3 regions of the Streptomyces sp. ADI95-16 genome follow, and region 3 is predicted to be linked to each of the others. Evidence: riboswitches for the same ligand, from Rfam matches in the RefSeq annotation. Region 3 holds a riboswitch; each other region holds the start of a gene.
What was found. Region 3 has a riboswitch for cobalamin ahead of EES41_RS32290 (ABC transporter substrate-binding protein). Riboswitches for the same ligand answer to the same signal wherever they lie in the genome.
Positions count from the first base shown of each region.

Region 1: linked by a shared signal. The riboswitch ahead of metE (5-methyltetrahydropteroyltriglutamate--homocysteine S-methyltransferase) and the one ahead of EES41_RS32290 (ABC transporter substrate-binding protein) in region 3 are both predicted to bind cobalamin.
Region 2: linked by a shared signal. The riboswitch ahead of EES41_RS34695 (hypothetical protein) and the one ahead of EES41_RS32290 (ABC transporter substrate-binding protein) in region 3 are both predicted to bind cobalamin.

Region 1 covers NZ_CP033581.1:6,314,046-6,317,311, forward strand. Annotated here, with positions in the region: gene EES41_RS28220 (NAD(P)/FAD-dependent oxidoreductase) at 1-1,464, shown strand, start outside; cobalamin riboswitch at 1,611-1,772, shown strand; gene metE (5-methyltetrahydropteroyltriglutamate--homocysteine S-methyltransferase) at 1,927-3,266, shown strand, end outside.
Region 2 covers NZ_CP033581.1:7,789,751-7,793,016, reverse strand. Annotated here, with positions in the region: gene EES41_RS34695 (hypothetical protein) at 1-1,201, opposite strand, end outside; cobalamin riboswitch at 1,312-1,450, opposite strand; cobalamin riboswitch at 1,571-1,640, shown strand; gene EES41_RS34690 (prenyltransferase/squalene oxidase repeat-containing protein) at 1,857-3,266, shown strand, end outside.
Region 3 covers NZ_CP033581.1:7,270,853-7,274,118, reverse strand. Annotated here, with positions in the region: gene EES41_RS32295 (iron ABC transporter permease) at 1-733, opposite strand, end outside; gene EES41_RS32290 (ABC transporter substrate-binding protein) at 730-1,719, opposite strand; cobalamin riboswitch at 1,754-1,889, opposite strand; gene EES41_RS32285 (peptidoglycan-binding protein) at 2,184-3,026, shown strand; gene EES41_RS32280 (DUF4352 domain-containing protein) at 3,064-3,266, opposite strand, start outside.

The DNA.
Region 1 (3,266 bases), 960 kb from region 3:
AACCACCCGGCAGGTTCTCCCACGAGCCGTCCGAACGACCCCGGTTGCCAACCCGGTGACGACCTCGGCAACGACCCCGCCGCGGAGGACCACGCGGAGGACCACGCGGTGGTGCTCGGCGCGGGCCTGGCCGGGCTGCTCGCCGCCCGGGCGCTCGCCACGAAGTTCGCCCGCGTCACCCTCGTCGAGCGGGACGAACTGCCCGAGGCCGGGCCGGCGTTCCGGCCCGGCGTTCCGCAGTCCCGGCACGTGCACGTGCTGTGGTCGCGCGGCCTGGAGCTGATGGAACAGATGCTTCCGGGGATCACCGGAAAGCTGGTGGCGGCCGGGGCCGCGGTGCTGGAATCGCCCCGGGACTTCCTCTGGCTGAGCCCCGCCGGCTGGTTCGGCGCCGTCCCCGGCGCCGAAGTCCTCCTCGCCGGCCGGGAGGTCATCGACTGGACGGTGCGCCAGGAGGTGCTGCGGGACGGGCGCATCCGGGTGCGGGCCGGCTCCGCGGCCACCGGGCTCGTCGCCGGCGCCGACGGCCGCTCGGTGACCGGCGTGCGACTGCGCGAGGGCGAGCCGCTGACCGCGCGCCTCGTGGTCGACGCCACCGGCCGCACCTCCAAGGCCTCCGACTGGTTGGCAGCCCTGGGGTACGAGGTGCCCGAAGCCTCCCGCTGCGACTCCCGTCTCGCCTACTCCAGCCGCTCCTTCGCGGCCCCGAAGGACCCCGGGCGGCGCTGGCGCGGCGTGTATGTCCAGGGCCGGCCGGACAGCCCGCGCGGGGGCGTGCTGGTCCCGCTGGACGGTGACCGCTGGCTGGTGACCCTGCTCGGCTACGGCAGCGGGCACGCCCCGCCCACCAAGGACGAGGAGTTCCTCGACTTCGCCCGTACGCTGCGCAGCCCCGCCCTCTACGACGCCATCCGCGACGCGAAACCCCTCTCCCCGGCGACCGGGTTCCGGGGGACGGCGAACGAGTGGCGCCACTACGAGCGGATGGAGCGCTGGCCGGCCGGGTTCATCGTCCTCGGCGACGCCGCGTGCCGGTTCAACCCCGTGTACGGGCACGGGATGACGGTGGCCGCGCTCGCGGCGGACGCCCTCGCCGCCGCGATCGGTGACCTGGGGCCGGCGGAGATCCCGGGCGCGGCCCGCCGGCTCCAGCGGCGGACGGCCGCCGCGGCGGAGGTGGCCTGGCAGATCGCCACCAGCGAGGACCAGCGCTACCCGGGGACCGAGGGGCCGCCGCCGGACCGGGCCACCCGGATCCTGCAGAAGTACATGTCCCGGGTGATGGCGGGGGCCACCGCCGATCCGGGGATCTCCGCGCCCTTCTTCGGCGTCCTGTCCCTGTCCGCCCCGCCGAACACCCTGCTCAGCCCCGGCACGGTGGTGCGCGTCCTGTCCAAGTGGCGCCTCCCCACGGCCCCGGAGACCACCGCCTACCCCTCCCACCACGGCCCGCCGGGGGCGTAGCGGCCCTCAGCAGCCGGTCACCCCGTCCGCGCGGTGCCCCGCGAGCACCCGAGATCGGCAGGTCATCTGACCCCGATCTGACATTCGGCTCCCGTAAGGTGGGCCGTGCAGCTGGTTCGCCCCCGTCCGCCAGGCGGGAAGCGTCGTAAGAGGGAACCCGGTGGGAATCCGGGACTGCCCCGCAGCGGTGAGCGAGAACGACCGCCGTCATACGCACTGGGCCCGGACGGGCCTGGGAAGCGACGGCCAGTAGGTGTCCGTCCCCGACCGACAGGTCGGGGCAGGCGTGCTCGCGAGTCCGAAGACCTGCCCGTTGCCCGCCGTGCGGACCCACGTCCGCGCGCGGAGATTCCGGTGACCTCTCGGGCGGGTCGGCGTGCACCTCTGCCATCCCTTCGCGTTCGCGTGCCCGTGTCCCGTCGCCGGGATCCGTCCTCAGACACGCTCGCGAAGGAGAGTTCTGTGACCACCGCATCCGCCACACCCGCCACACCCGCGCCCGCCGTACGGGCGACCGTGCACGGCTACCCCCGACAAGGCCCCCAGCGGGAGCTGAAGAAGGCCGTCGAGGGGTACTGGAAGGGCCGCGTCCAGGCCGCCGAGCTGCACGACACCGCCGCCCGGCTGCGCCGCGAGGCCTGGCTGGAGCTGGCCGCCGCCGGCCTGACCGAGGTACCGACCGGCCAGTTCTCGTACTACGACCACGTGCTCGACACCAGCGTCATGCTGGGCGCCGTCCCCGACCGCCACCGCGCCGCCCATGAGGCCGATCCGCTCGACGGCTACTTCGCGATGGCCCGCGGCACCCAGGACGTGGCGCCGCTGGAGATGACCAAGTGGTTCGACACCAACTACCACTACCTGGTCCCCGAACTGGGCCCCGGCACCGCCTTCACGGCCGACCCCGGCGCGCAGCTCGCCCAGTACCGGGAGGCGGCCGCCCTCGGCCTCGCCGCCCGGCCCGTACTCGTCGGGCCGATCACCTACCTGCTGCTCGCCAAGCCCGCCCCCGGCGTCGCCCCCGGCTTCGAGCCGCTCACCCTGCTCGACCGGCTGCTGCCCGCCTACGCCCGCGTCCTCGCCGAACTGAAGGCCGCCGGCGCCGAATGGGTCCAGCTCGACGAGCCCGCCCTGGTCCAGGACCGCACCCCCGCCGAACTCAACGCGGCCGCCCGCGCCTACCGAGAGCTGGGCGCCCTCACCGACCGGCCCCAGCTGCTCGTCGCCTCGTACTTCGACCGGCTCGGCGAGGCCCTGCCCGTGCTCGCCGCCGCCCCCGTCGAAGGCCTCGCCCTCGACTTCACCGGGCGCGCCGCCCGCAACCTCGAAGACCTCGCCGCCGCCGGCGGCATCCCCGGCAAGCGGCTCGTCGCCGGTGTGGTCGACGGGTGCAACGTCTGGGTCAACGACCTCAAGCGGTCCCTGACCACCCTCGGCACCCTGCTCGGCCTCGCCGGACAGGTGGACGTGGCCCCCTCCTGCTCCCTGCTGCACGTCCCGCTCGACGTCGCCGCCGAACGGGACCTCGACCCGCAGGTGGCGCGCTGGCTGGCCTTCGCCCGGCAGAAGACCGCCGAGACCGCCACCCTCGCCCGGGGCCTGGCCGGAGGCACCGGGGTCATCGCCGCCGAACTGGCCGCGAACCGGGCCGCGCTGGCGAGCCGCGCCGGGTCCGCGCTCACCCGCGACCCGGCCGTCCGCGCCCGGGCCGCCGCCGTCACCGGCGCCGACACCCGCCGCGCCCTCCCGTACGCGGAGCGCTCCATTGCCCAGCGGGCCCGCCTGGGCCTGCCGCCGCTGCC
Region 2 (3,266 bases), 520 kb from region 3:
CCCCGAGGGTGGTGGTCGTACCGGTCGGGGTGAAGGCGACCGAGCACACCTTGAGGCTGCCGGCGCCGTCGTCGACGGTCAGCGCCAGCTGGGTGGCCGTACCGGCGGTGAAGGTGGACTGGGCGACCCACTGCGGGGCCCCGGGGGTGACCGGAACGGGCGGGGCCGTCGTGAAGCCGCCGCCCGCGACGGCCCGCAGCGCGTCGATGGAGGAGTAGGCGGAGGGCACGGTGTCGGACGGCTTGTACTTGAAGCCGCCCGCCGGGTTGTACTGATTGGCGATCAGGAAGTCGATCGGGGTCTTGCCGCTGCCGGTGAGGAAGTCCCCGGTCTGCGGGTTGAATCCGCAGGCGTTGAGACCGGCGACACCCCAGCCGTTGGAGCTGGTGTTCACCCCGTACAGGGAGTTGAAGGCACCGCTGCCGGAGACCAGCGTGCCCTTCAGGAAGTTCTTCGCCTGGACGACGTCCGTGTCGGTGTTCGGTACGCCGGACACGCACAGGGCAGCCATGGCGGCGCCGGTCATGTCGACGTCGCCCGCGGAGTTCAGGACGGTCGGATTGCCCTCGCCCTTCTGGTACGTCCAGCCGCCGTCCACGTGCTGGTTGGCGCGGATGCGGGCGACCATCGAGTCCGTCAGCGCCTGCGGGACACGGGCGCCGCCGGCCTGCGTCTTGGCGCCGCCCAGCGAAAGGGCCGCGAAGACCGTGCCGTTGAAGTTGCCCGACGGGCCGAAGTAGCCGGCTTCCGCGGTCTGCCAGTAGGAGTAGATGTTGGCGACGAGGTTGCGGGAGGCGGACACGCGGGCAGGGTCGATGCCGGCGGCGTACGCGTTGAGGGTGCCGCGCTCGTAGTCCGTGACCACCGGGGAGGCCTGCGGCCAGCCCGCCGTCGACAGCAGGTTGCGGTAGACGGTGCGAGCGTTCTTCGTCGTGTCGCCACCCGGGTAGACGTCGACGACGGCAGTGCCGGCCGCCGCGAAGGTGCTGAACGCCCACTCGTTGGACAGGCCGGAGCCGGCGTACGAACCGTCAGCCGCCTGGAGGGACTTGAGGTATGCCACACCGTTGGTCTTGGAGGTGGCGATCTGGGCGGGTGACGAGGTCGCGGACGCGGGGAGCGCGGTGAGCGCGAAGGCGCCGAGCGCTGCGGGCACGACGAGCGCGAGGCGGCGGGAGGTGCGGGGACGGGGACGGGACATGGCCTGCTCCTGGAATCGGCGGACGCCGACCTCATCCGGCGCTCCACGTCCAGTGCGGACGCACGGGCGGGCATGCCGGAGGGCCGCCGCCCGGAACGCGTGGTACGGCTTCCTGTACTGCATCGCCGTATGGGCATTCGGGCTCGGAGACGGCCCCCGCCGTCCCACACCGCTGCGCGTCAGCTCCGGCTTCCCACCGGATTCCCCCATCTGGCAGCCCAGGACGCTACCCGAGTGATCAAGGGTCCGCCAGCCACCGCGAGACGGGCCGCCCGGACCCGCCGGGAGCGCTCCTGGATGAGATGCAAGACACCTTGACGCTGCCTTTATCAGCGTGTTCCACTCCGACTGATAAGCACTCAGCTCCAGGGGAAGCCGGTCTGAATCCGGCGCTGACCCGCAACCGTAGGCCCGGCATCGCCGGGCGAGCCGGAATGCCTGGAGCCAGGTTTTTGCAGCGAGAAACGCCGTCGCGGACTACGGCGTGGTTCGAAGGCTTCTTCCGCGCCCTGCGCACCGCGCATTGCGCACCGCGCTCCGTGCGTGCGGGAAGCCCTTTGCCACGCACTGGTCCGCCCGGCTGACACGAGGGGCCGTGGTGGGGACCGCAGAGCTAGCAGAGCGACGCACGGGAAGAATGAGGCTGGTGTCGCTGATGTCGGCGGCGCTGCTGACGTTCGGCGCGAGCGCGGTCTTCGTCACCGGGACGACGTCCGCGGCGGCCGACCCGATCGAGGGGTGCACCGCCACGGCCGGCGCCGTCGTCGCCGTCGACTTCGGCCCGTTCGGCGGCAAGGTGGAGCGCGGCTGCGACACCACGCCCACCACGGGCTACGAACTGCTCCGGGACGCCGGTTTCACCACCGAGGGCACCGTCCACGACGGCCCCGCCTTCATCTGCCGCATCGGCAACGGCTCCTTCAACTCCGGTACCCAGTACCCGACTCCGGACAAAGAGGCCTGCGTCCTCACACCGCAGGCGACCGCCTACTGGTCGTACTGGATCGCCTCGCCCGGCCAGAAGAACTGGACCTACAGCCCCCTCGGCGCGATGGCCCGCACGCCGAAGGACGGCGACGTGGACGCCTGGGTGTTCGGCGGTACGGACATCGGCGGGACCTCCGGCAAGCCCACCTTCTCCCCCGACGACGTACGCGCCGCAGGCGGCGGCCCCAGCCCGGACCCGACCGGGCCCACGGGCCCGCCCACCGTGCCGCCGGGCACCGTGGACCTGCCCGCCGCCACCCGGTGGCTCACCGGGCAACTGACCGACGGTGAAAGGGTCGTCGACGAGGGCGCCACGACGGCGAACCACTTCCTCACCACCGAGGCCGTCTACGCGCTCGCGGGCGCCGACCCCAAGAGCGCGACGGCCCGCAAGGCCGCCGACTTCCTCGCCACGCCCGCGCAGACGGACGCGTACGCCTACCCGGTCGGCAAGGACGGGATCCCCGACGCCACCGCCGCGGCGCGCCTCGCGCTCGTCGCCGAGGCCACCGGCAGGGATCCGCGGGCCTTCGGCGGGCACGACCTGCTCGGGGACCTGGTCAAGTACGTCTGTCCCCGGGACATCGGTGACGGCGAGACGGTCGACGGCTGCCTCACCAAGGGCGATTTCCGCACCACCGGCCAGTCGGACGCCCAGGCCATGGCCGTCATCGCCCTGCTGAACGGCGGCGTGACGCCCCCGGCCGACGCCGTGAACCGGCTGGCCGGCCTCCAGTGCGAGGACGGTGGGTTCACCGGCATCCTCATCCGCTCCGGCGGATGGTGCGACAGCGACGCCGCCTCCACGGGGCTCATCGCCCTGGCCCTCAAGCGGGCCGGCGGCCACGACGCGGCGGTCGCGAAGGCCCGGGCCTACTTGAGGAAGTCCCAGCTGGCGACCGGGGCTTGGCCCTCCGCCTCGTACATGACGACCGGCGCCCCGGCCGCCACCGCACGGGCCGCCCAGGCGCTGCGCGCCCTCGGTGACACGCCCTACGCGGACGCGGGCCTCTTCTGGCTCTCCAAGCAGCAACTCCCCGCGGGCGGCTTCGGCTTCGAGGAGGGCGAGACCGACGCG
Region 3 (3,266 bases):
AGACGACGGCCCGGAACCGTCCGGTGTCCAGGCCGAGCGTCCGCGCGCCCTCCTCCCCGGCGAGCAGCAGGTCCAGGGGCCGGGCCAGCGCGATGAGCAGCCCGGTGCCGAGGAGCAGCGCGACGGCGGGCAGGGCCAGTTCGTCCCAGCGGGCCCCGCCCAGACCCCCGAGGGTCCAGAACAGGACGCTCCGCATCTGGTCGGGGTGCGCGGCCAGTACCAGCACCAGGCTGGTGAGCGCGGACAGGACGTACTGGACGGCGACCCCGGCGAGGATCAGCCGGCCGGTGGTCATGGTGCCCCCGCGCCGGGCCAGGGCGTAGACGGCGACGAGCGCGCCCATCGACCCGGCGAACGCCGCCAGCGGTACGCCGATCCCGCCGAGCACGCCCGCCCCGGCGCCGAGGACGATGACGGCGACGGCGCCCGCCGAGGCTCCGGAGGAGGCGCCGAGCAGGAACGGATCGGCGAGCTGGTTGCGCACGAGGGCCTGGAGCACGGTGCCCGCGACCGCGAGTCCGGCGCCGACGACCGCGCCGAGCAGGACGCGCGGCATCCGTACGTCCCACACGATGGAGGCGAACGCGCCGGGCCGGCCGGGCCCGTCCAGTACGGTGTCGAGCACCTGGCCGGGGGGTATGCGTACGGGCCCCAGCGCCAGGCCCGCGACGGCGCAGGCCGCGAGGGCGGCGGCGAGCAGCAAGGCCACGGCCGGGGCGCGGCGACGGCTCACGCGGAGTCGGGGTGCAGCTGGCGGCCCAGGGACTCGACGGCGTCGGCGACGCGCACGCCCAGGACGGCCGAGGACAGCGGGAGCACCACGAACCGGCGGTTCTTGACGGCGGGAACCTCCGCGAGGGCGGGGTCGTTCACCAGGCGCTGCTTCTTGGCTTCGACGGTGGTGCCGCCGTAGTCGTAGATGAGGACGACCTCGGGCTTGCGCTCGATGACCTTCTCCCACGACACGTCACCGAAGGTGTCCTTGAGGTCGGCGAACACGTTCGTCCCGCCGGCCAGCGAGACGATCTCGTTGCCGATGCCGTTGCCTCCCGAGGTGAAGGCGGAGGCCTCGCCCGAGTCGTAGACGAAGACGGCGGGCTTGGCCTTGTCCTTCACCCGTGCGGTGACGGCGTCGATCCGGCGCTGTTCGGTCCCGATGAGGGCGGCGCCGCGCTCGGGTACGCCGAAGGTCCGCGCCACCTCGATGATCTCGGTCTGGAGCTGGTCGAGCCCCACCGGCCCCCGGGTGCAGTACTCCACGCTGAGCCGGGAGTTGATGCCGGCCTTGGCCAGCCCCTCCCGGTCCCGGCCCTGCGCCTTGTCGAAGGCGCTGGAGTAACCGCCGTACACGAAGTCCGGGTTGGCGCCGAGGAGGACCTCCTTGGAGGGGTACTCCTTGGCCAGCACCTTGACCTTGTCGTAGGCGGGCCGATAGGCGGGCAGCACGGCGTCGTCCAGGTAGGCGGTGCCGACCAGCTTCTCCTCCAGCCCGAGGGCGAGCATGATCTCGGTGGCGTGCTGGTTCATGGTGACCGCCCGCCGCGGCGGGGCCTGGTAGGTGCTGCTCACACCGCAGTTGGTGACGGTGTACGGGAACCCGGGCGCGGCATCCGCCCCGGCGGCCGGGTCCGCGGAGCCGGCGGAACCTCCGCATCCGGCCAGCGGGATCAGCAGGGCGGCGGGGGCGAGCGAGCGCAGAACGGCGCGGGAACGCGACATGGCGAGGCCTCTCCGGGGGATCCTCGTCCCCGGTCGACGTGAAGGGGCGGCGCGTCAGTGTCTGACTCCCGGCCCCGCGAGGGGGCCGGTCACAGTGGCGGGACCGCACCGGAATCGCACCGGTTTCCTGTCCTGCACCGCCCGGGTGAACGCGCCCCAGTCTGCCATGCCGATGTGTTCGATCCATTTCGACCCCGATGACGCCGGTCTGAGGTATTCGGCACAACTGTCAGGTATCGGCAGGCACGTACCTGGGGATCCTCATCGGTACGGGGCCCCGTACCGGCCCCGTACGGGCCCTTTCGGCCGCACACCCCGCCCGGACCGCCACCCCCGCCAAGCACCCTCGCCGCCGAGCTCTGCCGTTCGCGCCGCCCCGCCGGCGCCCCGGCCCTCGCGCCGCAGCAGCTTTCCTCCACCCCCGCCGCGCAGTCGGGGGCAGCCCCCCACGCCCTGGAGACGTCATGCCCGAACTCTGGCTGCCCGGCGCCACGCGCCTGGACATCGGAGACCACGCGCCCACCGACGGCGGCCCCGCGAAGGCCATCGCCCACATCACCTGGGACGACAACGGCACGGCCGCCAATCCCCTCCCGCTGGCCCCCTACGAGGACTTGGTCGGCTACTTCGGCCGCAACCCCGACGGCAAGAAGGTCGCCCCGCACATCCTGTGGGACCCCTTCGTCGGCCGCTTCACCCAGTTCGTTCCCGCCGACAGCCGCTCCAAGTCACTGGCCGACGCCGCGGGGGGCACCCGCACCAACCGCGCGGGAAGCGTCGTCATCCAGGTGGAGACCCTGTTCTTCCCGTACTGCCGCTGGAACGGCACGACCTACGCCCGGCTCGTCGACACCCCGTGCGAGGGATGGGGCGCGCTCAACGCCTGGATACGCGACTGGGGCGTCCCGGACAGCTGGCCCATGGGCCGCCCGACCTCCTTCACCTCCAACCGCAGCGAGTCCGTATGGCGCTCGCGCGCGGGCTGGTACGCCCACGCCCACGTACCGGAGAACGACCACACCGACCCCGGAACCTGGCCCGCCTTCGCCGACGCCCCCTACGAGCCCTTCCCGGGGGCCGCGTTCTTCACCACCGGCCGCCGCTCGCCGATCATCGCCGCCATGCACCAACGCCTCGTCGCCGTCGGCTGCGACCGCTACCGCACGCACACCGACCTGGACGTCTGGGGCTCCGGCGACGTGGCGTCCTACCGCGCCTGGCAGCAGAAACTCGGCTACACCGGCGCCGACGCCGACGGCCACCCCGGCCCCACGTCCTGGACCAGGCTCCAGGTCCCCCGCACATAAAGCCCAGGCCCGGCCGCGACCAGCGGCCGGGCCCGTCTCATGAAACCTCGGCGCGAACGCCCTTGCCGATGAGCCCGTCGGTATAGGTCACGGTCTTGGGGCTGAACCCGCCCTTGCCGGTGACGGTTCCGGTGATGTTCTCGCCGGGCGCGAGCTCGACCGTCGCGATCTGGTTCTCATCGGCCGCGAGTTCGGCCATGTGCTTGGTCCCCGAGGTGTCGGTGATCGTGAAGTACAGCG